DNA from 3 places in the Alteromonas sp. ABV4_515 genome. Region 1 is predicted to be linked to each of the others. Evidence: predicted binding sites of a transcription regulator. Region 1 holds the regulator's gene; each other region holds the start of a gene.

What was found. Region 1 encodes sigma-54, which starts transcription at its own class of promoters, with help from an activator protein. Its sites were predicted from a motif close to GTTGGCACGNNNNTNGNNT; they were not measured.
Region 2: a site for sigma-54 is predicted at 3,001-3,019, ahead of ACXAGX_RS09865 (DUF3192 domain-containing protein). Genes of this name have one in related genera too.
Region 3: a site for sigma-54 is predicted at 3,998-4,016, ahead of ACXAGX_RS01675 (DUF4168 domain-containing protein). Genes of this name have one in related genera too.

What each region holds. Positions count from the first base shown of each region.
Region 1 covers NZ_JBSWWZ010000007.1:254,745-264,530, reverse strand. Annotated here, with positions in the region: gene mlaE (lipid asymmetry maintenance ABC transporter permease subunit MlaE) at 1-462, opposite strand, end outside; gene ACXAGX_RS17570 (ATP-binding cassette domain-containing protein) at 459-1,259, opposite strand; gene ACXAGX_RS17565 (calcium/sodium antiporter) at 1,818-2,774, shown strand; gene ACXAGX_RS17560 (KpsF/GutQ family sugar-phosphate isomerase) at 2,803-3,774, shown strand; gene kdsC (3-deoxy-manno-octulosonate-8-phosphatase KdsC) at 3,774-4,328, shown strand; gene lptC (LPS export ABC transporter periplasmic protein LptC) at 4,325-4,888, shown strand; gene lptA (lipopolysaccharide transport periplasmic protein LptA) at 4,857-5,426, shown strand; gene lptB (LPS export ABC transporter ATP-binding protein) at 5,426-6,151, shown strand; gene ACXAGX_RS17535 (RNA polymerase factor sigma-54) at 6,242-7,720, shown strand; gene hpf (ribosome hibernation promoting factor) at 7,750-8,037, shown strand; gene ptsN (PTS IIA-like nitrogen regulatory protein PtsN) at 8,046-8,489, shown strand; gene rapZ (RNase adapter RapZ) at 8,535-9,380, shown strand; gene ACXAGX_RS17515 (HPr family phosphocarrier protein) at 9,380-9,652, shown strand; gene ACXAGX_RS17510 (substrate-binding periplasmic protein) at 9,682-9,786, shown strand, end outside.
Region 2 covers NZ_JBSWWZ010000003.1:464,909-474,694, forward strand. Annotated here, with positions in the region: gene ACXAGX_RS09855 (DEAD/DEAH box helicase) at 548-1,807, shown strand; gene ACXAGX_RS09860 (GNAT family N-acetyltransferase) at 1,812-2,459, opposite strand; gene ACXAGX_RS09865 (DUF3192 domain-containing protein) at 2,604-2,963, opposite strand; gene ACXAGX_RS09870 (hypothetical protein) at 3,181-3,465, shown strand; gene syd (SecY-interacting protein) at 3,466-4,014, opposite strand; gene queF (NADPH-dependent 7-cyano-7-deazaguanine reductase QueF) at 4,125-4,964, shown strand; gene ACXAGX_RS09885 (GGDEF domain-containing protein) at 4,993-6,501, shown strand; gene ppnN (nucleotide 5'-monophosphate nucleosidase PpnN) at 6,511-7,869, shown strand; gene ACXAGX_RS09895 (DUF3192 domain-containing protein) at 7,960-8,334, shown strand; gene ACXAGX_RS09900 (HDOD domain-containing protein) at 8,345-9,786, shown strand, end outside.
Region 3 covers NZ_JBSWWZ010000001.1:383,754-393,539, reverse strand. Annotated here, with positions in the region: gene ACXAGX_RS01700 (lytic murein transglycosylase) at 1-741, opposite strand, end outside; gene ACXAGX_RS01695 (polyhydroxyalkanoate depolymerase) at 882-2,099, opposite strand; gene ACXAGX_RS01690 (phasin family protein) at 2,208-2,555, opposite strand; gene ACXAGX_RS01685 (phasin family protein) at 2,582-3,235, opposite strand; gene phaR (polyhydroxyalkanoate synthesis repressor PhaR) at 3,427-3,843, opposite strand; gene ACXAGX_RS01675 (DUF4168 domain-containing protein) at 4,090-4,488, shown strand; gene ACXAGX_RS01670 (PHA/PHB synthase family protein) at 4,841-6,616, opposite strand; gene ACXAGX_RS01665 (DUF6489 family protein) at 6,632-6,871, opposite strand; gene mrcB (penicillin-binding protein 1B) at 7,034-9,370, shown strand.

The sequences.
Region 1 (9,786 bases):
TGCAGGCATGGAAAACAAACCGGCCCAGAAGCGTGGCGCGACCACACGACGAAGTGGATCAACGGCCATCATTTCAAGGCTGGATAACTGCTCTGTGGCTTTCATTAAGCCAATCTCCGCGGTTAACGCAGAACCGGCGCGTCCGGCAAACAATAGCGCGGTAACCACAGGGCCTAATTCACGCAGCAGCGATAACGCCACCATGGGTCCCAAGCTGCCCTCTGCGCCATAGCCAACCAAAATGGTATAGCCCTGCAATGCCATTACCATGCCGATAAACAAACCCGACACCACAATGATAAGCAGCGACTGCACACCCACCACGTAAACCTGACGAATTGTGAGCGGGATATTTTTCAGCGACGGCATCGCGAATATGGCACCAAACAGCATAAGTGCGGCGCGGCCAATTGCCGTTAATCGGGCCAGTGTATTTGCCCCAACCTGTTGGAAGAAGTTCATGCTTTACCTCCAAACAGGCTTTCGTTGAGATCGGCAGCAGGATAATGAAACGGCACCGGGCCGTCGGCTTCGCCTTTCAAAAATTGCTGTACCAGCGCAGAATCACTGTTTTTGATTTCGTCTGCTGTGCCCTGCCCGATAATACGTTTATCGGCAAGAATGTAGATGTAATCGGCGATGGTGAGTACTTCGGTAACATCGTGGGTAACCACGATACTGGTAAGGTCCAGTGCATCGTTAAGTTCGCGGATAAGCTTTACCAGCACACCCATGGAGATTGGGTCCTGACCGGCGAACGGTTCGTCATACATAATGAGATCGGGGTCGAGGGAAATAGACCTGGCCAACGCCGCGCGACGGGCCATACCACCTGATAATTCACTCGGTTTCATTTGCGCAGCGCCACGTAAGCCCACAGCCTGTAGCTTAAGAGCGACAATAGTGCTGATAATATTTTCATCTAGCTTGGTATGTTCACGCAGCGGAAAGGCCACGTTATCGTGCACTGTCATGTCGGTAAATAACGCGCCGCTTTGAAATAACATGCTCATTCGGCGACGGGTTTTATACAGCTCGCTGCGGCTCATCGAAACAATGCTGTCGCCGTCGAAACGGATGTCACCCTTTTCAGGCGCTAACTGACCACCGATCAGTTTTAACAGCGTTGTTTTACCTATTCCGCTAGGCCCCATTACCGCGGTAATCTTGCCCTTGGGGACAACAATCGACACACCGTCATAGATAACGCGTTCACCGCGACGGAATGTCATGTTGTCTATTTCTACTAAATTTCCCATATATTGAAGACTTGCCTTCCTTTCAGATTCGTTACTGAGCCAGATGTTGCGGCTTTTACCACCATGAGGTCATTGTACGTTTTTTACTAATTCCGACAAAAGACGAAAAAGTTACAAGTTGTGTTCGCATTTTTCGATTATTCGTATGTAAGTTTGGACGATTGCCCGGCTTTACATGCAAATAATCTAAGATTCAGCAAATGTCGCGCCAAACAGCGCGAAAACAAGTCGGATGTCATAAACGTAATGTTGTCATCACGCAGCATACAAGCACACAGCAACCAATGCGCTATGCTGACATTTTTTTACCAAATCGGGGATTCATCACACTGATAATGCTGATACAGGTCAACAATAGAAATATCGCAGATTGAATACATCAACGAACGCCGCGTTAAAGGGGTTACCCCCTCAATAACCTGACCGGGCTTTCGCTTTTTCCATTTCGAATAGATTTTAAACATCGAATTATGCAAAACGTGCGTATTCTATCGAAAGCATAGGCAAATGCCGCGCTTTTTGCGACAATCCGAAAAAACAAAAGACGAATGGTAACTTGTGATACTTTCTATCTGCATTTTCCTGCTGGGACTTGCTGTACTTAGCTGGAGTGCTGACCGCTTTGTGTACGGCGCCTCTGCACTGGCGAAAAATATTGGCATTTCACCCATGATGATTGGTTTAACCATCGTTGCTATGGGCTCATCTGCTCCTGAAATTGTGGTTTCTGCCATTGCTTCCTCGAACGGTAATATGAATACCGCGGTGGGGAATGCGCTGGGTTCAAACATTACCAACGTAGCCCTGGTACTGGGTATCACTGCCCTGGTAAAACCCTTAGTGGTGTCTTCCTCTACCCTCAAACGCGAATTTCCGGTATTGCTTGGCGTTACCGTTCTTGCCATGTTCTTCCTGAATAACGGTAAGTTAGCGCACTTTGAAGGTATGATTCTGTTCGGCCTGTTCGTGTTCGTGCTCGCCGCTATGGCCTGGATTTCACTGCAGGTAGATAAAGAAGACCCGCTGGTAAAAGACACCGACAGCGAAATTCCCGAAGGCGTAAATACCGGCTCGGCGGTACTTTGGGTAGGCGTGGGACTTGTATTGTTGCCGTTAAGCGCACATTTCATGGTAGAAGCGGCCGTAGATATCGCCCACTTCTTTGGAATTTCAGACCTGGTGATTGGTCTGACGATTATTGCCCTCGGTACCAGCTTACCCGAACTGGCCGCCAGTATTGCTGGCGTGCTGAAAGGTGAAAGTGATTTAGCATTAGGTAACGTGATTGGCTCGAACATTTTTAACCTGTTGGCGGTGCTTGGTATGCCAGGGTTAATTGCGCCAGGCCCGTTAGATGAGAACGTGTACAACCGTGACATGTGGGTGATGTTTGGCCTTACCGTGCTGTTGTTCTTCTTAAGCTTTAATTTCATCGGTAAGCGACAACTTGGTCGCCTTGAAGGTGCTATTTTTGTTTTATGCTTTCTTGGTTATCAGTACTGGCTATTCGGGTAAGTATTTACGAACAAGCGAAAACGGATAAATGAATAATTCTAGCTATATTGCCTCGGCTAAACGGGTTATCGATATTGAGATTCAGGCGATCTCCGCCCTTACCGAGCGTTTGGATGCCACCTTTGAAGCCGCTTGCGCAATGCTCGCAAGCTGCACAGGAAAAGTGGTGGTAAGTGGCATGGGTAAGTCCGGTCATGTAGGCCGCAAAATTGCAGCCACCCTAGCCAGCACCGGTACACCGGCGTTCTTTATGCACCCTGGTGAAGCGAATCACGGTGACCTGGGTATGCTTAGTGAGTCTGACGTGCTGTTGGCTATTTCCAATTCAGGCGAATCCGGCGAACTGGTTAACTTGTTGCCGGTAGTGAAGCGGCTGAACGTGCCTGTTATTGCCATGACGAACAGCGCCCACAGTTCATTAGGGCAACATGCCGATGTGGTATTAGACATCAGCGTGGAAAGAGAAGCCTGTTCATTAGGCCTAGCACCAACATCCAGTACCACCGCCACATTGGTGATGGGCGATGCACTCGCCATTGCGTTACTGGATGCCAAAGGATTCACGTCAGACGATTTCGCATTGTCGCACCCGGGCGGTAGCCTTGGCCGTAAACTGTTATTAAAAGTCCGTGATATTATGATGACGGGTAATGAACTGCCCTTGGTCACATCGGCTGCCACCATTTCTGAAGCGCTGCTTGAAATCTCTTCTAAAGGGCTGGGCATGACGGGTATCACTGACGAACACAACAAGCTCGCAGGTATTTTTACTGACGGCGATCTGCGCCGCATTCTGGATGCGAAAACCGATATTCATGCTACGCCAGTAGCTCAGGTGATGACGCGTGGCGGCAAAACAACCCGCGCCGAAACGCTGGCAGTGGAAGCGTTGAACCTGATGGAAGAGTTCAAAATTAACGCGCTTATGGTTGTCGACGAGAACAGGCAACCTGTCGGCGCATTCAACATGCATATGCTATTGAAAGCAGGAGTGCTCTAATGGGACATGAAGTCACCTTTTACGGCGTTATCAGTGAAGAGCGATTTGAAAAGCTGAAGAATCTCAAACTGTTGGTTTGCGACATAGACGGCGTATTTTCTGACGGCCGTATTTATCTCGGCAACGACGGAGAAGAGTTGAAAGCCTTTCACACCCGCGACGGTTATGGCATTAAGGCGCTGATTAACAGCGGCATTGAAGTGGCAGTGATTACCGGTCGCGACTCAGCCATTGTGAAAAACCGCATGACAGCGCTGAACGTTAAACACATCATTCAAGGCCAGGAAAACAAAGCCGATGCCATGGCCGATTTATGCCAGAAGCTTGGTCTGAGCCCCGAACAAGTTGCGGCCATTGGCGACGACATGCCAGATTTAGGCATGTACAAGTACGCAGAAACGAAAATTGCCGTTAAAGATGCCCACCCCGCGGTTACCCGTGAAGCAAACTGGATCACCACGAAGCCTGGTGGATACGGCGCTGTGCGTGAAGTGTGTGATGTGATTATGCAAGCGGTGGGTACGCTGGATATGATTCACGGTGCCAGTATATGAATCGATTAGGCCTCAGTATTTCCGCACTGTTTGTGATGGCATTGTTGATGTACATGCCCGTGTGGATGGCCGAAGATGAAAAACCCGCTCAGTCGATGAGTGATAGTGCGTTACGCCCGGCTTATAAGGCCAAAAACCTCACCACCACCTTGTACAACGATGAAGGTAAGGTGAATCACGAAGTGTACGCCGCTTCAATGGAACATTACGACCAGCTTGGCTTTGTGTTATTCAGTCAACCCAAATACACTGTCTATGCTGCGGAAAATGAAGCTCCCTGGCAGGTAACCGCAGATAAAGGCACATTATATAATGACGATCTCATTCAGTTAGAAGATAATGTGCTGATTAAGAGTCTGAATCCTGACGAGTTCGTTCAGACCATTACAACTGATTTCATTAAGGTTAATCTGGATGATAAAACGATGACATCCGATCAACCTGTTGATATCCGCGGTGTTCAGACCATCATCAAAAGCAATGGTTTTAATGCAAACCTGCGTACCCAACAATATGAGTTGATAGATCATGTTCAAACGATTTATTCCCCTGGCAGCTAGCCTGATAACAACGATCTCTGTTGCTGTAATGCCCACAGTAGCCTTGGCCGACAACACAGATTTCGACAAGCCAATTAAAGTTGATGCGAAGTCGCAGTTCATTGACGGCAAGAAGAAAACATCTACCTTTAAAGAAGACGTGAAGATTACCCAGGGTTCGTTGGTGATCACCGCCGATGAAGTTCAGGTTATTGCCAGCGATGGTGACGGCAAAGAAGTGTTTGTGGCCTATGGCGAACCGGCCAGCTATTCACAAACCATGGACGATGGTGCACAGGTAAAAGCCAGCGCCAATGAAATTCGTTACGAAGTTGCCAAAAAGCTCATTTCCCTGCAAGGTCAGGCACAAATTCAGCAAGATAGCAGCATGGTTCAAGGCGATAGCATTCGTTATGACATGGGCAAAGAGCAGCTTCTTGCCACGGGCGGTGACAGCTCAAGCAGTGGTCGTGTTACCACGGTATTTCAGCCAGAAACTGTAAAAGGGCTGTCTGAAGACGAAAAGAAAAGCGATGACAACGAAGGTGACAATCAGTAATGGCCACCTTAACCGCGAGCCATTTGGCTAAGTCGTACAAATCTCGTCAGGTTGTGCGCGATGTAAGCCTTTCTGTGTCTACCGGCCAAATTGTGGGTTTGTTGGGCCCTAATGGTGCTGGAAAAACCACCACGTTCTACATGATTGTGGGGTTGGTGCCGCTGGATAAAGGCAAAATTAATATCGACGACAATGAGCTAACGCATGAACCGATGCACGAGCGTGCACGTCGCGGCATTGGCTATCTGCCGCAGGAAGCATCGATATTCAGAAAGCTCACGGTACATGAAAATATCATGGCTATTTTGCAAACCCGTAAGGATCTAAAAAGCCATCAGCGTGAAGAAGAAGCCGACGCGCTACTTGATGAATTTAATATTAACCATATACGTAATAGTACAGGTATGAGTTTGTCGGGTGGTGAACGCCGCCGGGTTGAGATTGCCAGAGCCTTAGCAGCTAATCCGCAATTTATTTTGCTTGATGAACCCTTTGCCGGAGTTGATCCAATTTCGGTTAATGATATAAAGAAGATCATTCAACATTTAAGAGACAGAGGTATAGGCATCCTGATTACCGATCACAACGTAAGGGAAACCCTTGATGTTTGTGAAGAAGCCTATATCGTCAGTCATGGAGAACTGATTGCTCAGGGCACCGCAGAACAGGTATTAAGTAATCAAAAAGTTCGAGATGTATACCTAGGTGAGCAATTCAGGCTATAGTTAAGTTATCGGGCATAACAAACCGCAATTTAAGAATAATAAATCGCCGCTTTAGCCAGATACTTTTTTCAGAGTTAATATAAGACGTAGATGAAACCATCTTTACAGCTAAAATTTAGTCAACAACTGACAATGACGCCGCAACTTCAGCAGGCGATCAAACTATTGCAATTGTCGACGCTGGATTTACAACAGGAAATTCAGGAAGCACTGGATTCTAATCCGCTACTGGAAGTGGACGACAGTTCAGACAACGATGTTGTTGAGAAGAATAATCTCGATAACGACGACAGCATGCCTGAATCTGCGTCAGCCTCGGAAAGCATGGACACCGGCGAAGCGCTGGAAAAAAATGACCTGCCCGATGAACTCCCTCTCGACAGCACCTGGGACGAATACATTTCTGCGTCTTCTGCGCCTGCCCCCGGCCCTGCCGGCGGTGATGACGAGCAAATCTTCCAAGGTGAAACCACCGAAAATATTCAAGACCATCTGCTTTGGCAGATGCGCTTAACGCCGTTCTCAGACATCGATCGCGCTATCGCGCTGGCCATCATCGACTCGATTGATGAATCGGGTTACCTCACTGTTACCGTGGAAGACATTCTGCAAAGCGTGAACAGTGAAGACATGGAAGAACCGGTAGAAGAAGATGAAGTGGAATGCGTACTCAAGCGCATCCAGTTGTTCGACCCAATCGGTTCTGGCTCGCGTACACCACAAGAGTGTTTACTGGTGCAATTAACGCAATACGCCCCCGATACCCCTTGGCTGGAAGAAGCCAGATTGCTGTTAAGAGAACACGCCGATTTACTTGGCAGCAAAGATTACCGAACGCTGATGCGAAAAACGCGCCTGAAAGAAGACCAGCTTCGTGAAGCTATGCGTCTACTGCAAACGCTGAATCCGCGTCCGGGTAGTGCACTTATCACTAAGGAACCAGAATACGTTATTCCAGACGTTTCTGTGGCGAAGAAAAACGGCCGTTGGGTAGTAGAACTCAATCCAGACAGCCTGCCGAAGTTAAGTGTTAACCAACAATACGCCGCTATGAGCCGTAAGGCCCGCAACAGCAGCGATTCACAATTTATTCGCTCTCATATGCAGGAAGCGAAATGGTTTATCAAGAGCCTTGAAAGCCGTAATGACACCCTGCTTAAAGTAGCGAATTGCATTGTTCAGCAACAAATGGGCTTTTTTGAGCATGGCCCTGAAATGATGAAACCAATGGTGCTGAACGATGTCGCAGAAATGGTAGATATGCATGAATCAACCATTTCCCGGGTTACCACCCAGAAGTACATGCATACGCCTCGAGGCATTTTTGAGTTGAAGTACTTCTTCTCAAGCCACGTGGCCACAGAATCCGGTGGTGAGTGTTCATCCACAGCGATTCGCGCACTGATTAAAAAGCTGGTTGCTGCTGAAAAGCCAAGCAAACCGCTGAGCGACAGCAAGATTGCTTCGTTGTTGGCCGATCAAGGCATCATGGTTGCCCGGCGAACAATAGCAAAGTACCGGGAGTCCCTATCGATCCCGCCGTCTAACCAACGCAAAAGCCTCATTTAATGGGCTGCTCAAAATAAGGAAGACGAAATATGCAAATAAACCTTACTGGTCATCATGTTGAGATCACAGATTCTTTGCGTACCTATGTCGATACGAAATTCAGTAAACTAGAACGTCACTTCGACCACATATCGAATGTGCACGTAATTTTGAATGTCGAAAAACTTAATCAGAAAGCAGAAGCAACGGTTTTCCTCAGTGGCGCAGAGGTCTTTGCCTCTTCCGAAAATCAAGACATGTACGCAGCTATCGACAGTATGGTAGATAAGCTCGACCGGCAGGTTCTGAAACACAAGGAAAAGCTTAAAAAGCATTAATTGAATTCATGGATATACAAGCCATAGTTAGCCTGGATCGCACTGAATGTGCGGTCCAGTGCAATAGTAAAAAGCGCATCCTCGAAATCATCAGTGGGATTGCCGCTAAAAACAACGCAGATATCGATGAAGCCACGGTGTTAAGTGCCTTGATGGCACGTGAACGCATGGGCAGCACAGGGATTGGTAATGGTATAGCGCTTCCTCATGGTCGCCTTGCCGGTCTCGAAAAAGTGATTGCCATTGTCGTAACCACTACGCCAGCCATTAATTTCGATGCCATAGACAATAAACCCGTCGATATTTTCTTCACCCTTCTGGTACCGCAGGAACAAACTGACGGTCACCTGCAAACGCTCGCCATGGTTGCTGGCAAGCTTAGCGATAAAGAGACAATAAAAAGTATCCGAAAAGCTGATACAAGTGATGATATTATTCGCGCATTACAGTAAGTTATTGTAAACGCCTGCGTTAACACGGTATTTCAGGAGAAAAACGTGAAGCTCATTATCATCAGTGGTCGTTCCGGTTCAGGGAAATCCGTCGCATTACGGGCGCTGGAAGACCTCGGTTACTATTGCGTAGATAACATCCCGGTTAATCTACTCCCTGCACTCACCCATACCGTCGCCGACGAGTACGAGCAGGTTGCAGTGAGCATTGATGTTCGTAACCTGCCTAAAGATCCTGCCGAACTGGTAGAAATTCTCGACTACTTGCCAGAATCCTGGACCGTGACCATTGTGTATATCGATGCGGGCGATGACATGCTGCTGAAACGCTTCAGTGAAACCCGTCGTTTGCACCCGTTGGCACGTTTGAATAAATCGTTGTCGGATGCCATTCAAACAGAAAAAGAGCTGCTGGCTCCCATTGCTGAGCGTGCCGATTTAAATATTGATACCGACTCACTCAGTATTCACCAGCTCGCAGAACTCATCCGTGAGCGTATTCTTGGAAAAAAAAGCTCCCGACTCGTACTGGTGTTCGAATCGTTTGGCTTTAAACACGGTATTCCAAAAGATGCTGATTACGTGTTTGATGCCCGCTTCCTTCCCAATCCACACTGGGAGCCAGACTTAAAACATCTTACTGGCCTTGATGCGCCTGTGCAGGTATTCTTAAGCTCTCAGCCCATCGTGACGAAGTTTATCTGGCAAATCCAGAACCTAATCACTACCTGGTTGCCTCACCTCGAGCGCAATAATCGCAGTTATGTTACCGTTGCCATTGGCTGTACCGGTGGTCAGCATCGTTCTGTTTACGTAGCAGAATCGCTGGCAAAGAATTTCCGTGAAAACCACCCTGATGTACAAATCAGGCACCGTGAGCAAAGTAAGTAATGCGTGTAGAGAAATCACTGACAATTGTAAACAAACTCGGTTTGCATGCCCGAGCGGCAACCCAATTGGTTCAGTTGGCCAATCAGTTTGATGCTGAAGTCACCTTGCACAAAGGTGACAAACAGGCCAATGCCAATAGCGTGTTGGGATTAATGATGATGGAAAGCCACCAGGGCGAACAGGTAGTCGTGGTGTCTGAAGGGCCTGATGCGGAAGCAGCAATGGATGCTGTAGAAGCGCTAATTGCCGGTAGGTTTAACGAAGACGAGTGATCGCACACTCACAACAAATGGAATTGAACGTGTCTGTTAGAAGTGTTACCCAGCTGCTGTTCAGCATGCTGGCCATATTAGTTTGTACTCCCCAAATCAATGCCGCTGAAGACTATGCCCCTACTCTGGGGATT
Region 2 (9,786 bases), on a different contig from region 1:
ACCACGATCCTGTGGTATTCTTCATTCCGTGAAGTTGTCCCTGCGGCCACCCTGGCCGTAATCCCTTTTCCTTTGTCCCTGAAACCAACACATCCTATGTTGGTATTCCGTTCCATCGGTTGTCAAAAGTTCATCCGTGAGAATCTTCCTGACTCGTCGTGTTTCCCTGTGACGTGATTAATACTACTGATCCTAAAGATCTGTGCTACATGCTTTTTTCAAAAAAATACGTCGTCAACGAACTGTAATAATCAGTATTAGCAAAAAGTCTAACAAAAACATAGACTTTATACTTTGGTCTAATAAAAACGTCATAAAAATACTTTCAAAATCTTACACGTTTGTAAGACATGTCTTACAAACTTTTGGGTGATGTTTACACGACGAATAGCGAGAGAAAAAGGATGAGTGTTCACATTTTCGGGCAACTTTACGCAGAACTGCTTGTCGTAGCGTATTAAATATGTGAACAGTGTATGTATTTAGACTTAAATTCCTAATCGATGATAGAATCCACCGGATTCATTTATAGCGGTCGGTACCTTTCATGAGCTTTTCTTCCCTTGGACTCAATCCCACCTTATTAGCAACGTTACATTCCCTCGGTTATGCCAATCCGACGCCTATTCAAGCTGCATCGATCCCAGAGATCCTCGCGAATCAGGATGTGATGGCAGGCGCCCAAACCGGCACAGGGAAGACCGCCGCTTTCGCCCTACCGCTGATTCAACGTGTTATAGAAACAGCCGACATCACAGCATCTTCTGAAAAACCCATTCGCGTACTGGTGCTCACGCCAACGAGGGAACTCGCCCAACAGGTTTATCAGAGCTTTGTGAAGTACAGTGAAGGGTTATCAGTAAACACGGTGGTTGCTTACGGCGGTGCCAGCATCAACCCACAACTTCAGGCGCTAGAGCAAGGGTGTGATGTTCTGGTGGCAACGCCCGGGCGATTTCTGGAACTAGCCATCAAAGAACTTATCGATCCGACAACTATCGATACGCTGGTGCTTGATGAAGCTGATCGCATGCTGGATATGGGGTTTATTACTGATATTAATCGGATCCTCAAACGCCTACCGGCTCACCATCAGACGCTTTTCTTTTCCGCTACATTTAACGATGACGTTTTTACATTAAGCAAAACCCTGCTGAACAATCCTAAACTTATTGAAGTGACAGCGCGCAATACAACGGTGGAAAAGGTCGAACAGCGCATTTACGAAGTGGATGCTAAGCGCAAAGCGGCATTAACGGCTTATCTGATTGGCTCGGGAAATTGGCAACAAGTACTGATTTTCACTCGTACAAAACAAGGTGCCGATGAACTGGCTAAAGAACTGGTAAAAGATGGCATCAGTGCGGTGGCTGTGCACGGAGACAAATCCCAGGGAGCCCGTGAAAGAGGCCTTGAAGAATTTAAGCTGGGTGATGTGCGCACTCTGGTGGCCACTGATGTGGCAGCGCGCGGGCTCGACATTCAGCAATTGGGGCACGTGATCAATTTCGAATTGCCCTACAACGCTGAAGACTATGTACATCGTATTGGTAGAACCGGGCGCGCAGGTAAGGAAGGGGTGGCGATTTCGTTGGTATCAACGAAAGAAAAGTACTTGCTCAAAGAGATAGAAAAGCTCACGAAGCAACATTTTTCATCTCAGTGGGTACCGGGCTTCGAACCAGATATGAACGCCACTGAGGAAAGTCACTCATCTCGTAAACCTTCAAAGAAAGCACTACGGGCGCAAGCGCTAGGAAAAAGCGACAGCGGCAAAGCACGAAACAATAAACGTCGCCGCCGTTAATGATTCACGCCAGCGGTTTCGGCTTAAACAATATCTCTCCGGTTACCTCTGAAACGGTAATGGTTGAGATTTGCTGATAGAAACCGCTACGAAAAAAAGCCAAGTATTTCGGCACACTCACAAAAACGCCGACGCCTTCGCTTTCTCTGTCTTCGTTTACGATACTGTCGATGGCACTCATTAAAATATGCCCTAACCCAAGGTGTTGGTGGTCGGGATGGACGGCAATAAAAGAAACCATATGGTAGTGCTGGGCAGGCATGGCACTGCGAATTTTTTCCTCTTTTTCTACCATGGCTTTAGTACTGAAATATCCGGCAGTCAGCAGCATCTTCAGACGCCAATGCCAGAATCGCCCACTGGAAAAATCACGGTTAGGCTTTGTCAAACAGGCTACCGCTAACAGGCGACTGCCATCGAACAGCCCAATCATGGGTTGCTCCGCATCCCAAAACGCTTCCAACTCCTCTCTGATAGCCGCTCTTAATCGTCCCTCAAAGCCTTCTTTCTCAGCCTGGAAAATATCCATGAATAAGGGATCGTCAAAATACGCATTATATAGAATGGAAGCCGCCACTTTAAGGTTGTCGGCAGTAAGAAAAATGGCGCGGACATTTTCTGCCCGCACGTCTTGATCAAGTACAGTGTTCATCAAGCGATCCCCTGACAATGAGATCAGGCGGTATGGACTGCTGACGCCTGAATTACTAACCAGCTATTAGTTTAGTCACTGTACAGAAAATAGCCCCAAATGTTAAACCAAAGTTAACAAAAATTAATTGGGTAGGGTGAAATTTTATAACTGCTGATAAGCCGCGTCACCCCATCCAGATAACACACCATCTCTGAATACCAACGGTGTGCACTCGTCTTTGGTAGTTACGCCATCATCCATTGTTCGTTGCGTGCGGTAAAAGAGCACGCGATAAGCATGATCATTTTGTTCATGCATTTCACTGAAATCTGCAACACCCATCTTGCGCACCACAGATTCGTAGGTCATACCTTTTTCCAACTGCGCCACGTGTTTACGGTTATTGTATTCACGGTCTTCCCAATCTGAAGAGTAATGACCGTCATCCCCCCCTACAGAAATGACACAACCAGAAAGGGCAAACGGCGAAATCAATGCTACAGCCAGAACGAAACTTTTCATCATAATCCTTTTATTTTTGATGGTTTAACGACTTCATAATCAACTATTGGGCCAACCAGTAACCATCTGATAATTAGGAACTTGTTAAATTAAGCTTTAAAAAATCGTATCAACATTTAGCGCATTCCACTATTATTTCGTCGTTTGAGCTACGTGGACATGAGTAATGTCTACGGCTCGCATTTTTCAAACATCGCTTTGCTATGGAATTCAAATTATGTCGACGGCCGATCAGTCTCAGCAGCTCATCCTGCTTTGCCATCAGATGCAGAAATCAGGTTTACAACCCAGTGTGGGCTTACTACGCAGTAAAGCGCCGTTTAAAGTATCGGTCACCGATGCCATCAACGCCATCAGGCTTTTTAACGCCAGTAGTCAACAAACCGAGCACACCGCAGAGCCTAATGCCGACGATCGGGTCATCAAACTGGAAAAACGTGTTGCCGAGTTAGAAGCCGCGATGGTCATCCTTGAACAGCGGCTGGCAAATCTTGACGTGTGATTAAGCTTGCCGGGGAGAAAGCTGCTCGATGAACGCTGCCAGAGAAGGCGCAAGCACTTCCTGCGGCTCTTTCCCGACTCGCTCCAGAACCACTTCTCCGGTGTCGTTATCCACAGAAAGCAGGTAATCATCGTCATCCGTCAGGGCAAAAAACAAGGTGATTTTCTGCCCTAAACGCTGTTTCATCATTATGTGGCCAATTAAGTTCTCTTGCAGTCGCTTAAAGTCCTCTTCACTGCACACCTGCAGTAGTTCGCAGTCTCCTCGCGCAGTAGTCGCTGGCAAGTGAAAACTGTAATAGCGGGTGAAAAACAAACAGAACTCTTCATTCAGAGTAATTTCAAGCGCTGACTCCACCCCTTTGAAGGTGTTTTCATCTTGCTGCCTTACGGGTTGCCAGGACACGAACTGCCCGTCTTTAGCCGTTTGCTGGTAGCACGGTGATGGCCAATCTTGCTCGTACGCAATGGAAAAATAGCTGTCTACGTTGTTCTGATGATCGCAGCTTTCAAAAAAAGAATCTAAAGATTGTGCTAATTCAGCGGGCATTTACTTGGCCTTTTCGTTAAACTTTGTGTCTGAGTAGCACCAGGAAACATCCCGGTCGACAGGTTTTATGGTCTCATTACGTCTGAGATTTTAAGGTTGATGTACACATTATGACAAATCCAATTAGTTTTCAGGTGCCTTCTGATCTGACACTTGGTAAAACGGTTGAATATGAAAGCCAGTATAACCCGGCGTTACTTCAAGGGGTTCCTCGATCGCTGAGTCGCGACACTATCAGCTTGAATGCTGATGCCCTGCCTTTTCATGGCTGTGATATCTGGACGGGGTACGAGTTGTCATGGCTTAATGCGAAAGGTAAGCCACAGGTGGCGATTATGGAATGTCGCGTTCCAATTACCTCCTGCAATCTCATCGAATCAAAATCATTCAAGCTTTATCTGAACAGTTTCAATCAAACTGCCTTCGAGAGTACAGAACAAGTGAAAGAACGTCTGGAAGTTGATTTGAGCAATTGTGCAGGTGAGGCAGTGTCGGTGACGCTTTATCTACCTAATGCATTCTCTAGTTTATCGATGGCCGAGTTTGACGGTGACGTTATTGACGATTTAGATGTGACCATCGGCAGCTATTCACCGAATGCCACTTTACTGCAAACGTCAGCGAACAATGTCTCGGAGAAGCTGGTAAGCCATCTGCTAAAATCCAACTGTCTGATAACCAGTCAACCTGACTGGGCAAGCATTCAAATTGCTTATCAAGGCGAGCAAATCGACCGGGAAAGCTTGCTGAAATACTTGATTGGTTTTCGTCAGCATAACGAATTTCACGAACAGTGTGTCGAACGTATTTTCAATGACATCATGACCCACTGTAAACCCGAAAAATTAACCGTTTATGCGCGTTACACCCGCCGGGGCGGATTAGACATCAACCCATATCGTTCTAACTTCGAGCAGCCGGGCAAGAATGTACGCTCGGCGCGTCAGTAGTTGTAATGCGAAGAATTTAAGGTTCAACATGGATTCTAAACAGTTAACAGCCCTCAAGACGCATAACGAAACGTTAGCCCAGTTCATTGTCAGGCTAAGTAGTTTCTATGAGGGATTGTCTGCAGAGACAGATAACGAGCTCAAAGTCTTGCGAGGGCATTTATCCACCAAACCTGATTACACCTTAGCCACAGCGAGTATTAACAAGCTGAATAAACATATTCAGCATGCACAAAGCTCAGTTAAGCAACACACTCAAATCACCATCCGAGAATTAGAAAAATCGATTAAGCAATTTCAGCAAAACTTTGCACAGGACCAAGGGTTAATGCAGCAATGTGCGCTGGTACTTAGTGCTGCTCAGATGCCTGTAAATAACTTGTTTGAGCTTCAATCGTTGTGTTTGCGTGCCATCAGATTATTTTCGAATGTTTCGCAATCTGTAGCAACTGATAACAGTAAAACTACTCAACAAAGCACCGAAAAGCGTCAAAGTGGGACCTTATTTGAAGAAATTCAAAACGAGCTTAGCCAGTTAATTAACAGCTACGCGAAGAAACAACCTGACGAGCCGCGAGTACAAGATCTTAAAAAGCGCCTTGATAGCCCGCTTAGTGAAGACGATTTATTGCAAACCTGTTTGACGGTTATTCGACTGGTAGTCACTGAAACAATGCATGAAGCCACCCTTTCCGGACGCATGATTTACCGGATTTACACTGCGTTAGGTGGTATTCAGGAGAAAGTCGAGTCAAGTATTGAGACCTCCTCACAGTCTTTTGAAAAACGTCAAAAGAGTTCAGCGGATATCACTTCGCAGCTAAATCAAATGGATCAGACTGTTCAGGAATCAGACTCTCTAGAATTGTTGAAACAACAGGCCAAGACACACATCGCATCAATTTCTTCAGCAGTAGCAGATCGAAAAGCGGCTGACAATGAAGAGCAGCAAGCATTGATGAGTCTGTTTAATTCCATGCAAACGCAAATGGAAAATTTGCAGCGCCAAGCACAGCTCTACCGACGTAAATTAGCAGAACAGACGGCCTTTAGTCATACCGATCCCCTCACACGCTTACCGAATCGCCTGGCTTATAATGAACGTTTCAATCGCGAATATGAAGAAGCCAAATTAGATAATCGCGCACTTTCGCTGGCAGTTATCGATATCGACTTTTTCAAGTCAATCAACGACCGTTTTGGCCATCAGGCTGGTGACAAAACATTGCAGGTAGTGGGTCATCATCTGAAAAAACACCTGCACGGTGATGAATTTATCTCGCGTTGGGGTGGCGAGGAGTTTGTTATGCTCCTACCCTTTATAGAAGTATCGGCACTAGAGAAAAAGCTCGACGACATGAGACAATCTCTCGCTCGCTTACCGTTTAAATTTAAACAAGAAAAAGTCAGTATCACCGCCTCCTTTGGGGGAACATGCCTGCGAATGGACGACTTACCGGAGTCAATGTTTGCCCGTGCTGACGAGTTACTTTATCAAGCCAAAAAAGGTGGCAGAAATCGCGTTGTAGTCGAATAGGACTGTGATATGAATAAAGTACAGTTAAACCCTGTGGGATGGATAAGCCAACTCTCACAGGTTGAAGTAAGTAAGCTTCAGGACATTACCAATAGCGAACTATTTGGTGTATTCAAGCGCTGTTGCCTGGCAGTATTAAATAGCGGTGTCGACGAAGACGACGCCGAACTACTTTTCGCCCCCTTCGATGATTTTGACATCCGCCTCATACGTCGCGAACGCGGCGTGAAGATCGAATTGATCAACCCGCCAGAAGTGGCCTTTGTTGATGGGCAGTTGATGCGCGGCGTGCACGAACACATCTTTGCCGTTCTTCGCGATATTTTGTTCATGGGTAATAAATATGCCTTCGTGAACCAGAAAGCCCCATCGGAAAGTGCAGCTATCACCGATATGGTATTCGATATGCTGCGTCATGCCCAGGCACTGGAAGGCAACGACGATGTAAATACAATTGTGTGTTGGGGTGGTCATTCCATCAAACACCACGAATATAAATACACCAAGGAAGTTGGCTATCAACTTGGGCTTCGGGAAATGAACATTTGCACGGGTTGTGGGCCTGGTGCAATGAAGGGGCCAATGAAAGGCGCTGCCATTGGCCACGCCAAACAGCGATATAAAAAAGGCCGTTATATTGGTATTTCCGAGCCCAGTATTATTGCAGCCGAGCCACCGAATGCTATCGTCAATGAACTCATTATTATGCCGGACATTGAAAAGCGCCTCGAAGCCTTTGTTCGTTTTGCACATGGCATTGTGATTTTTCCCGGTGGCGTAGGTACGGCTGAAGAATTACTTTATCTGCTTGGCATTTTGATGAACGAAAGAAATGCGATGCATCCGTTTCCGGTAGTTTTAACAGGACCAGAAGAGTCTCGTCCTTATTTTGAGGCCATTGATGAATTTGTTGGTGCAACCCTAGGAAAAGAAGCCCGGGACAAATATCAAATTGTTATTGATGACCCACAAGAGGTGGCGCGAATTCTGAAAACCGGTTTAGCAAAAGTCGAAAATTTCCGTCGGGCTATGGGGGATTCATTCAGCTTTAACTGGTCGCTACGCATTGACGAAGCTTTCCAGACACCGTTTGAACCCACCCACGAAAAAATGGCGGCACTGGCATTACACAATGATCAACCTGTCGGTGATATTGCTATGACGCTAAGAAAGGCGTTCTCAGGTATTGTAGCCGGTAACGTAAAGGCAGAAGGCGTCGCGCAAATTAAGGAAAAAGGACCGTTTCGTCTTAATGGCGACCCGGAACTGATGACGCGTATAGACAATCTGCTGCGCTCGTTTGTGCAACAACAGCGCATGAAATTGCCAGGAAGTGAATATATTCCCTGCTATGTCATTGAAAAATAGCGCAGTCAATCCTTGTTACGATTTTATCGTTCCTTCAGGCGCCACTTTTAATGTACACTTATCGCAATTCGCAGTAAAAAGTGAAAAGGGATGAATAGCAAGGTTTTTAAACTGATTTTGCTCGGCATTGGTGCCTATGCATTGTTTGTATTTATGGTTATGTCTTTTTATCCAGACAAACCTGAAGATATGGACTGGCAGGATCGGGAAGAATACAACAAAGTACAGATCACCAAGCTGAAACTCGGTAGTACGAAGCAAGAAGTGTGGGCTATGCTTGGCTCTCCAGATATTACCGAAGCAAAAATGGAATCCGGTACCCCTATTCAGGTCATGTTTTACCGCACACAACATGTTCGTGCAGATGGCCTGACTACACAGGATGAATGCACACCCTTGTTATTTGAAAATGATCAATTGATTGCCTGGGGCGAAGGGGCCTATCAAAGTTACCTGAAATCCTGATTGCAAAACCATGCTTCCTGCTACAAAAAAGATTCTTGCTTCAGATCTTCAACTTACCAAACTGTTTAATGCTTCAGATGACGATCTTTCTCTGACACAGCAGTCTTTGAAACAAGCAACAAATCTTATTCAGTCTGGGAAGCATTCACCCGATGGCTTACTCGCCATCGCTTTTCTTATCGATGACAAATCACACGCCCCCAGCTTGGCATTGCGATGCAGTTCATTGCTGACTTTCGTGGGGTTGCGCCTTCAGTTTAATGAACATTATTTACAGCATTTTGTTGCTGGCGCCTATGCGGCCATGAGCTTTGCGAATGCCGAGCGAAATCGGCTAGCGGCTTTTCATCAGTTTTGTCAAAAGCGTCAACTTGATATTATTCAGTCATTACTGAAAGTAGCCAAAGTGGCAAGCAGTACCACGCCAGAAAGGTACCTTCAAGAAAATAAACTAACGCGCGAGCAAATATGGTTGATTATCATATTTTGTGCGCTCAACAGTAAGGCGTCTGCATTTACCGAAAAAATACAGCCCGCCGTCAGCAAGCTGAGCAGCGCTTTCCATGCCGACTTAGGCATGTTTATCAGTTATCCGGGTAAATTTCTCCCTGGCACAGCCGTCAATGTGCCAGCCGGTGGTGGCTATTATCTTTACCGTCTTTCTCTTAATACCTCGGCGGTGTGGCTGACAGACACCAATCAAGTCGTGGAAACGCACTGTCAGAAACTCGTCAAAACCGATGCGCCGACTTTAACTTTACACCGCTGGCAAACGTTGACTGCGAGATACATTGAAGAATTTAATCCTACAACCAGGCAGCTCTTTCCACTTCAATATCCAATAAGTCGTTTACCCACCGATCTGCGGAGCATCATTACGGGGTTACAGGACAGCAATGCAGATATTAGCGCCCTCGCCCGTCGCATTGAGAACATTCCCGTATTTGCAGCCTATTTAAAGGAAACTGCAAGTACTGACAACCGCTTACAGCTTACGGTTAAAGACGTTAAGCAAGCTATGTTAACCTATGGAATGACGCGGGTTGCCGACATGCTCATATTGCGTGCGCTATCACAACGGTTACATCAACGTTTTTTCCCTCTCATGCCAGTTTTTGTTAGATTAAGTGAAGTGACCGCTGCGGTGGCATCAGAGCTAACTGTCCTTACCAAAAGTAAACAAACACCTCAAACCATGGCGCTCATCGCGACGTTCACGACTGCCCCACTATTTACCGTGGCCGGATTTAAAACCTTAAAGCGTTGGCCGAAGGTTGAACGCCAGCTTTATGATTTAAATTCGCTATGGAAAAGTGAAACCCAATCGTTTTCAGAAATGTCTACCGCGTTGGCCAGGCAGTGGCAGCAACCGCCCCTCTATCAAGGGATCATTAATCACTGTGGGCGCGAATTACGTGATATCCCTGGCGCACTCAAAGTCGACACGGCAAT
Region 3 (9,786 bases), on a different contig from region 1:
ACGGTAGTCGAAATTTTCTGGTAAGTTAACTTCCCGGCCCCAACGGAAGCCCGGCTGCCAGCCTAACTGCGATAAGAAATTCGCTGCAGATGCCAAGGCGTCTTCTTCACTATCCCAGAGATTGATCTGTCCATCACCATCACCGTCGATAGCATAGTTCATGTAGGCTGATGGCATAAATTGCGTGTGGCCCATGGCGCCAGCCCAGGAACCGACCATTTGTGTTTGGTCGAGAGATTCCCGCTCAAGTAGCTTCACTGCAGTAATTAATTCTTTAGTGAAATAAGTACTACGACGCTCATCACACGCTAATGTTGCCAGCGAGTTTAATACGTTCATTTTGCCTTTGTAGGAGCCGAAGTTAGTTTCAAGACCCCAAAATGCAACAAGGTAGTGCGCCGGTACGCCGTACTTCTGACTCAGTTTACGAAGGAGTTCGCGATGCTTCGCGTACATCTCACGGCCTTTGCCAATCCGCCACTCGGTTACGCGCTTACCGTAATAACCCGGAAACGTTTGAACAAATTCTGGTTGGCTGCGATCGAGTGTAATCACTCTGGGCTGATATTGAATATTGGCAAACACTTTACTGGCAGTTTCGCCACTAACGCCCTGCGCAACGGCCTGTTGAGACAGTTCCGTTTTACACTGTTCAAAATCGGTGTTGGCGTAAACAGAAGAAGACGCTGCCAGTAATGACAGAACAGATAAACCAAGTTTACGCGGGATCCATTTAGACATGACAAATTACCCTTTTTGTTTAGGCGTTCATGCTACCTTAACTGTCCCTATTAGGGCGAGAGAAACATAGGGGAAAATACGAAACGCGCCTGACTGGAGATCAGGCGCGTAGAGATGGTAGTGCGTTAACCACAGAGTGATTAAGCGTATTTGTGGATGAAATCAGTGATGATAGGGCGCACACTTTGACGGAATTTAGATCCGCTGAAAATACCGTAATGACCCGCGCCCGGTTGAACATGATGCTTACGCATGCCTTTAGGGATATTCTTGCAAATATCCTGCGCAGCTTCCGTTTGGCCAAGACCGCAAATATCATCATCGGCACCTTCTACGGTAAGTAGTGCCGTATTTGTGATTGTTTCGAAATCAACCGGTTCACCCTGATAGGTAATAGCGCCGCGGGCAATTTCATTGTTCTTGAAAACGCGCTCGATGGTTTCGAGATAGAACTCAGCCGGCATATCTAAAACGGCCATGTATTCATCATAGAATGCGCGGAAGCGGTCAGCATCTTCCTCTTCGCCAAATACCAGGTTCTGGAAAAAATTCTGATATTTCTTCATGTGTGACTTCTGGTTCATACTAATGAAGCCACCGAGCTGCATAAAGCCAGGGTAGACCTGTCGACCTTCACCAGGATAGCCATAAGGCACTTTCATAATGGCAACGTTACGAAACCAGTTCATCGAGTGTTCCTGAGCGAACTCGTTTACCCTAGTTGGATTTTTTGAGCAATCTAACGGGCCGGCCATGAGTGTTAGTGACTTAGGCACACATTCATTTTTCTGCCCAGCCATAACGGCTGTTGCAATTAGCGCCTGCACGGTTGGCTGACAGATCGCCATCAAGTGCGTGCCAGGGCCAAGGAATTCGAGCATTTCGATAAGATAACCCACATAGCAGTCGAAACTGAAAGGGCCATCTTCAAGAGGTACTTCACGGGCATCAGCCCAGTCGGTCACGTAAATTTCGTGATCAGGTAATAATGCTTCAACGGTACCTTTCAATAACGTAGCAAAATGGCCTGATAACGGCGCAACCAATAATACTTTATGATGGTCGTGCACACCGGCTCGATGAAAGTGAATGAGGTCGCAAAATGGCTTACTAAATACGACCTCTTCTTTCACTTTATGCCGTTTATCGTCGATTTTTATCTCGTCGATATTAAACCCCAGCTTTTCGTAGCGTTGTGTCAGCCGCATAGCAGTTTCCAGCGAAGCGCGGGTGATGCGGCCGGGCAAGGTATGACCATAGAGATTGGAAGGATGGCTCGCAATATCGTTAAGCAGACTGAAACCCTCGTGCATAATATATGCGCCGCGTGTCAGATAATCATATGCCTGATAATTCATTACGTCTCTCCTCAAAAACTGGCTGGGGCTAAGACCTTTAGGGGAAAAAAAGGTTCACACAATGTGGAGGGGAACAAGAGCGACGAGAACGTCGCTCTGTCGGGTCTTTTACGCTTTAGCAGCGCTTTGGAACTTAGATGTCATTTCGTCGCTTAAGCCTTTAAACATTTCGCCAGCTTTTTGCTGTGCTTCTGAAATAATGGCGTAAGAGCTTTTAGCTGTATCAGTCACTGTTTCCTGAACAGTTTCTACATAAGCTTTGTTCATTTCAGCCAGTGCAGACATGTCTTTCTGTTGTGCTGCTTTCTCAAAATAAGACATGTTCTCTGATAACAGAGAGCTATACATGGCGTTTTGCTTCTCAGCCAGATCCTGCATAGTGCTCATGTTTAATGTAGCAAGGTCAGTCATAGGCTTCATTGCGCTTTTCATTTGCTCGTTCATTTGCTCAAACATTACTCTTCTCCAGTTTCTGGGTTGTTTTAACTTGTAGATTTACTTGCCGCAGGCTTTTTCGCAGCCGTACGACGGGTTCGGGTAGCAGGCTTTTTAGCCGGTGCTGCTTTGGTTTCAGTCGCAGCCTGCTTAGTTTCTTCAGCTGCAGCCTTTGTGGTTTCTGCGGCTTTCTCAACCGTTTTCTCCGTTGCCTCTGCGACCTTTTCGACGGCCTTTTCCGCTTCTTTCGTTACGGTTTCTGCTGCTTTCGCAGGTTTGGCGGCCGCTTTCGGTGTCGCTTTAGCGGCTGGCTTCGGCGTGGCTTTCTTCACTGCTTTTTTCGTTTCAGTGGTTGCCTTAGACGCCGTCTCTTTTGCTGCATCCGCCGCAGAAGTTAAGCTAGAAGCCATCACTTCTGTTACTTCTTCACGCATGGCGTTGAGCGTAGAGTAGGTATCTTTCGATGCGCTGGTCATGCGCTCACGAACTGATTCTGCCAGCTCTGAATTCGCATTCATCACACCTTTCAACTCCGTTTGCTTAGATACCGCTTCGATATAGTGCATACCGTCGCTCAGTAACCCTGTAAACAGTGTTGTCTGATGCTGAGACAGACTTTCCAATGTTTTTGTATTCACAGCAAACAGCGTATGTACCGGCTTAGTGGTACTTTTCAGCTGCTCTGAAAACTTGCCAAACATATTCTTCTCCTGACCAGTTGATGGTTTCCATCTGCTGCGTTGCAGCAATCTTTGGTTAGATATTAAGCAATCGAAATCAGGAGATCAACTAAAATGTTGCGGTGCAGCAAGAATAGTTAGACGAATAAATAATAAGCAAATAGCTTTTTATGCTGCTTTGCAGCAAAGTGGCGTTAAGGAGGGAGACAAACTTACTTTTGCGACTTTTTCCACGCTTCCATATTTTGTTCAACCATTTTATTGAACATACCAAAAGGCGTGTTATCCATCATATTCTTCATCACACCCTGAACCTGATCATGCTGCTCAATAAAGGCCACTAACGACTGTTCTAAATACTGACGAAGAAAATATTGCATGTCAGTGTCGTAATAGCGAATAAGTTGCTTAAGCAGGGTATTTGTCAGCAGAGACTGATTTTCGTTGGCTTCAGATTCACTGATGATCTGCAGGAGTAATGACTTGGTGATGTCATCTTCGGTTTTGGAGTCAATGACCTTAAATTCCTGCCGTTCATTAATCAGTGTTTTAATGTAATCAAGGTTTACATACTGACTCTGTGACGTATCGTACAGTCGGCGGTTAGGATATTTTTTAATGATGATCATGACGTTACCTCTTCGGTTCAATACGCAGAGTAGCGCATTAGACGCTCCACCGGCAACTTAAAAGGTGTGAAAAAAAGCGACACTGTTGCACAACAATTACCGGTGAAAATATATGCTCTTTTCTTAATTGTATGATATTGCTGGGTTTTGTCGGGGTGGCATGGTTATCGCTGTAGTGATGATGAGAGCCGTTTTACGCTGAGTCTTAAGGTTAGACGGCAATTCGAATCCAAATTGGAGATCAATATGAATAAATTCGTCAAATCATTAGCGCTTGGCCTGGCAGTAGCATGTTCTGTTAACTTCGCTTCACAGGCTGCCGAAGATACCAAAGAGACGGGTCTATCCAGCGCACCTACTATGCAAACTGAAAATTTTGATGACGCAACTCTGGAAAAATTTACTGTTGCGATGAATGCAGTTAGCGATGTAGCAGATAAATACCAGTCTGAAATCAGCGGCGATGAAACGCCTGAAAAAATGCAGCAAATTCAGCAAGCAGCGCAAACTGAAATGGTAAGTGAAATTGAGAAAACAGGTCTGGAAGTGCAGACCTACACCACAATTGCACAATTAGTACAAACGGATGAAAAACTGCGTTCACGTGTACTAGACATCGCTAAAGAGAAAAACAGCGAGTCATAATTTACCGCAAACCGAATAGACAAAAGCACTGGGGCCGGAAGGCCCCTTTTTTTGTGCCTGTGATCGGCGGTGTTGTGAAGGGAACTGCGCTATCGGCGGAGAGAGGGAGCGGGCTATCTGCGGAGGAGGGAAGCGAATTCTGAACGAGTGAATTGGAGAATCTTATGCGAGCTTTTGCGTATGAAGTCCGCTGTTTTCGAAAGATATTCCTAAAACACCGATACGGTTTCATGTCGAGTGTGCAAGCGCAGGTGGGGGGCTACTGTAAAATCTAAACCGTCTGCCGCAGGGATGGGTTCACGCCGTGTTTAGATTTTACAATAGCCCCACCCCGAGAGCGCTGCTCCACACCTCAGCCGAGTTGTTTTTTCACGTACGAGCCGGGCGCGGCTTCGATGACCGGGTATTTTTCGTGTTCACCGGGTTGGGGGGCGTTTACTTTGGTTTTGCGGTGGCTAATAAGCCATTCGTGCCAGTTCGGCCACCATGAACCTTCGTGCTTCACCGCACCGTCGAACCATTCACTGGCACTTTCAGGCAGATTTTCGTTCGTCCAGTGTGGATATTTGCCGGTTTCTGGCGGATTAATAACGCCAGCCAGGTGGCCTGAACCTGCCAGTACGAAACGGGTATCGCCTTTCACTAACTGCGTACCTTTGTATGCGCCTTGCCACAGTACGATATGGTCGGCCAGAGTCGTCAGGAAGTATACCGGTACATCAATGTTGCCAAGATCAATTGGAATGCCATCCACTTCCACCGCGCCCGGATCTTTCAGTTTGTTTTCCCAATAGGTGGTACGAATGTACTGCTTGAAGCAAGACGCGGTAATGTTGGTCGCATCACTGTTCCAGAACAAAATGTCGAAAGCCGCTGGGTCTTTGCCTTTAAGGTAGTTATTAATGAAGTACGACCAAAACAGGTTGTTCTCACGCAACAGGCTGAAGCTCAAACCCAGAATGCGGCCATCGTAAATACCCTTAATGTCTGCATTTTGCTCCATAATGGGCAAAGCGTCTTCAGTGAGGTAGTTGCCAACTTCACCGGGCTCGCTAAAGTCCAGTAGCGTGGTGAGCAGGGTGAGTGACTCGATCCGGGTATCTTTTTTCGCTCGCAGGTAAGACGTAGCTGCACTTAATAGTGTGCCACCAACACAAAAGCCCACCATGTTCACTTTTTTCTTACCCGTAATGTCGCAAACCACATCCAGTGCTTCTATAGGGCCTTGTTTCATGTAGTCAAAGAAGTCTTTGTCTGCCAGTGATGCATCCGGGTTTACCCAGGAAATCATGAACACTGAGAAGCCAGAATCCAGTAACCCTTTTACCGCAGACTTGCGCTCATCAAGGTCAAGAATGTAGTACTTATTAATAAACGGCGGTACAAACAGCACTGGCGTTGAATAGGTTTTCTCCACCTTAGGTTTGTAATGAATCAGCTGCATGAGCTCATTTTGGTAAATCACCTGGCCTTCCGTTGTAGCCAGGTTCACACCCACTTCAAAAGCATCCATATCGGTTTGGGTAATTTTGAAGGCTTCCAGCGGACTCTTTTCCAAATCACGCATGAAGTTCTCGATACCCTTCACCATGTTCTGGCCTTTGGTTTTAAGAATTTCTTCGCAGACTTCCGGGTTAGACAGCAGATAGTTGGTAGGAGACACCGAGTTAATATACTGGCGAGTATAGAACTTCACTTGTTCTTCTGATTTTGGATCTTTGAACTGCATGGATGAAATCATTCCCTGCAACATTTTAGAGTTAATCAGATAAGCCTGTTTCATGTAACTGAAGATAGGATTGTCTTGCCAGTCGGTGTGGGAAAAGCGGCGGTCGCTTTTTTCTTCCTGCATGACAGAATGGGAATTTTCGCCCAGCATCGCTTTTGTGGCTTGTTGCCACAATTCAGTTTGCTGACGCATAAAATCCATTTGGGTTTGAATGAGTTTGGCTGAATCAACTTCTACCGCGTCGCCTGAAAGCAATGTGCCCAGCTTCTCCGGATCGAACATAGCGGACGTCTCCTCGCTGCTATTTTTCTTGGTAAGAATATTGTGAACCATTGCATTAAACTGCTGCGCATACTGATTCAGTGTGTCCAGAATATCGTCTTTGTCCTGCTCGTGCACAAGACACCTCCATGCTTACTTTTTGCTGGTTCCTGCAGTGGCCATGCTCTCCAGCATTTTCTGATAATAGGTAAAGGCCTGCTGACTGCCATCCAGGTATGGCTTCAGCATTGACAACATTAGCTCCTGATTGCCGCTTTTGATTTGCTCTGTGAGTTGTGAGATGGTGGCTTCATGGATTTTGCTCATGTCCGGCCAGCCCATTAATTCGCGGGCTTCCTGTGGGGACAGGTCAACATCGATAGAAATTTTCATATTTCGCTCCTTTCTGGCTCATCCAGCCATCCGGATTGATGGTTCTGACGTAAAGGTTTTATCACAACAGAACGACAATGATTTTTACGGTAACATGCGGCTGGCAATTCCGCTGCGAAAACCGCAAAATCCCTTGTGACATTTTCTATATTGGCATGATAAGTGGCTAAAAAACAGACGAAAGTAACGAAACCGAAGAAAATTGGTAGTAAGCCCCGTCGGCGCTGGCCCGGGCTGCTTTTTAAATTATGCCTGGTTGGCTTTGCCGTGTTACTTGGCTACATGGTGTATCTCGACGCACAGATAAAACACACTTTCACCGGTAATAAGTGGGAAGTGCCTGCACAAATTTTTGCTCGCCCGCTGGTGCTGTCTGAAGAACAGGAAATCACTCCGAAAGAAGTCCTCGATGAGCTGAAATTACTCGGCTATCGCAGCGTAAACTCGCCTGATAGTAGCGGTGAATATCGCTATACCCGAAACAAGTTAGTGATGCAGCGCCGGGCGTTCAGTTTCCCCGACGGTGATGAGCCGCTAAGACAAATCACTATTAGCTGGAGCGGTAATCGCATTGGTTCAATTAACGACGACAGTGCCGGGCAGTCGCTGAACCGTATTCGCCTGGAGCCCTGGCTGGTCACTCGTATGGTGAGCAGCAGCCGTGAAGATCGCATGCTGGTAAAACTGGATGAAGTGCCAGCATTACTGCCCAAAGCGTTAATACTCACTGAAGACAAAGATTTTTATTCACACCATGGCGTGGCACCGCTTTCGATTTTACGGGCGTTGATAGCGAACATTCGCGCAGGCCGCACAGTGCAGGGCGGCAGTACGCTCACGCAGCAGTTAGTGAAAAATCTCTATCTTACCCGGGAAAAAGCCATTACCCGCAAAATCAAAGAAGCGCTGATGGCATTGATCATTGATGCCCGCTACAGCAAAGATGAGATCTTGCAGGCGTACCTTAACGAGGTATTCCTGGGGCAGAATGGAGACATGGCGGTGCATGGTTTTGGCCTCGCCAGTTACTTCTATTTTGACCGTCCGGCAAACGAGCTGAGTACCCCTGAAATCGCCACGCTGGTGGCAATGATCAAAGGGCCCTCTTATTACAATCCTCGTCGCTACGAAGAGCGAGTATTGGAGCGTCGTAATCTGGTATTACGCATACTGTTTGAAGCCAATGAGCTCGACCGGGCTGCCTATGAACGCGCGGTGAATTCACCTATCGGCTTGGCTTCAGGTGCGAGTTTGGCAAGTGGTAAGCATCCTGCCTTTATGGACAAGGTTCGTCGGGAGTTAACGGAAATTCTGGCCGATCCTTCGCTACGGGACTCTGGCGTTAAAGTATTTACTACGCTAGATATTTACGCGCAGCGCCGGGCAGAGAAGGCCGTTGCCAGTACCTTAAACGGTTTACAGTCAGACCGTAAGGCACAGTTGCAGGGTGCTATGGTGGTAACTGATATTGCCAGTGGCGAAATTCGCGCTATTGTTGGCAGTCGCGAAACCGGATTTAAAGGGTTTAACCGTGCGCTGGATGCCAAGCGTCAGGTGGGATCGTTGATCAAGCCTGCGGTATATCTCACTGCGCTGGAAGATCCTGTTTCGTTTAATCTGGCAACACCGCTTCAGGATGAACCCATCACGCTGGAAAATGAAAGCGGAAAAACCTGGTCACCCAAAAACGCAGACAAGAAATTCCGCGGGCAGGTACCGCTGGTGGAAGGTTTGTCTGAATCACTCAACGTACCCACGGTTAACCTGGGTATGCAGGTAGGGCTAGAAAACGTAGCAGATACCATTCATCGTTTGGGCGTGGAAAGCACATTCCGCGAAGTACCAGCAATGACGTTAGGTGCTATGTCTTTATCACCGTTGGAAACTAACCAGATGTACCAGACCATTTCTAATAATGGCCGGTATATTCCGCTTCATACTGTTACGTCGGTGGTGTCTGCAAACAACCGCTTGGTTTGGCGACATGCAGAGTATTATTCGCAGCGAGTAGACGAGGCGGCCACTTATCTGCTGAATTATGCGCTTTATAAAGTTACCACGGAAGGCACGGCGAAGCGGGTAGGGCAAACGTTCCCCAATATCAATATGGCCGGTAAAACGGGGACTACCGACGATTATCGTGATAGCTGGTTTACCGGCTTCGACCGCAACAATGTGGCCACGGTTTGGGTCGGCAACGATGACAACCAACCGGTTCTACTTACCGGTGCGGGCGGTGCGCTGCCAGTGTTTGTGAACTACCAGAAATCACAGTCTCCGAAATCGTTATCCCGTCGATTCCCGCAAGGGTTGGGGATTGCACATTTCGACAGCAAAACCGGCGCTGTTACCATTGCTGGTTGTCCGGACTCTATGAGTGTGCCAGCGATTTTGGATGTGCTGCCACCACCAAGTCAGGATTGTTATGGTCAGCCAGTAAGGCAAGAACAACAATCGGGTAAGAAAAAGAGTTGGTGGGAGCGGTTATTTGGTGGTTAAGCTAGCAATGGGTAAAGGCCATTGCTCTTCCATAACTGTAAAGACGTAAAGACGTAAAGACGCGGGCATAAAAAAGCCCTGCGGCCAGGATATATCGATTAATTAAAACTAGTACGCGATATATCAGCTGACCCAGGGAAAGGCCCTACGGGAGCGTTGGGATTAGTGAAAGCGGGCTGCGAGGCTTTGCAGTCCGCTGAAAAGTACGGCACTGGCCAGGTATGCAACAACGGGCCCAAGCGCAAGAAGTAATAAACCACCGGAAGTTATCATCGTTACTCTCCATTAACTAAGATTAGAAACTGCGCGCTGGCTGACTTCCCGGCAGTTAATTGTTTAGTCGTATTTGCGTAAGTGATAGTTGAATAGCGATAGTTGTGCCATATCGCTTAAAATTCCACTTGTATTGATTTTAA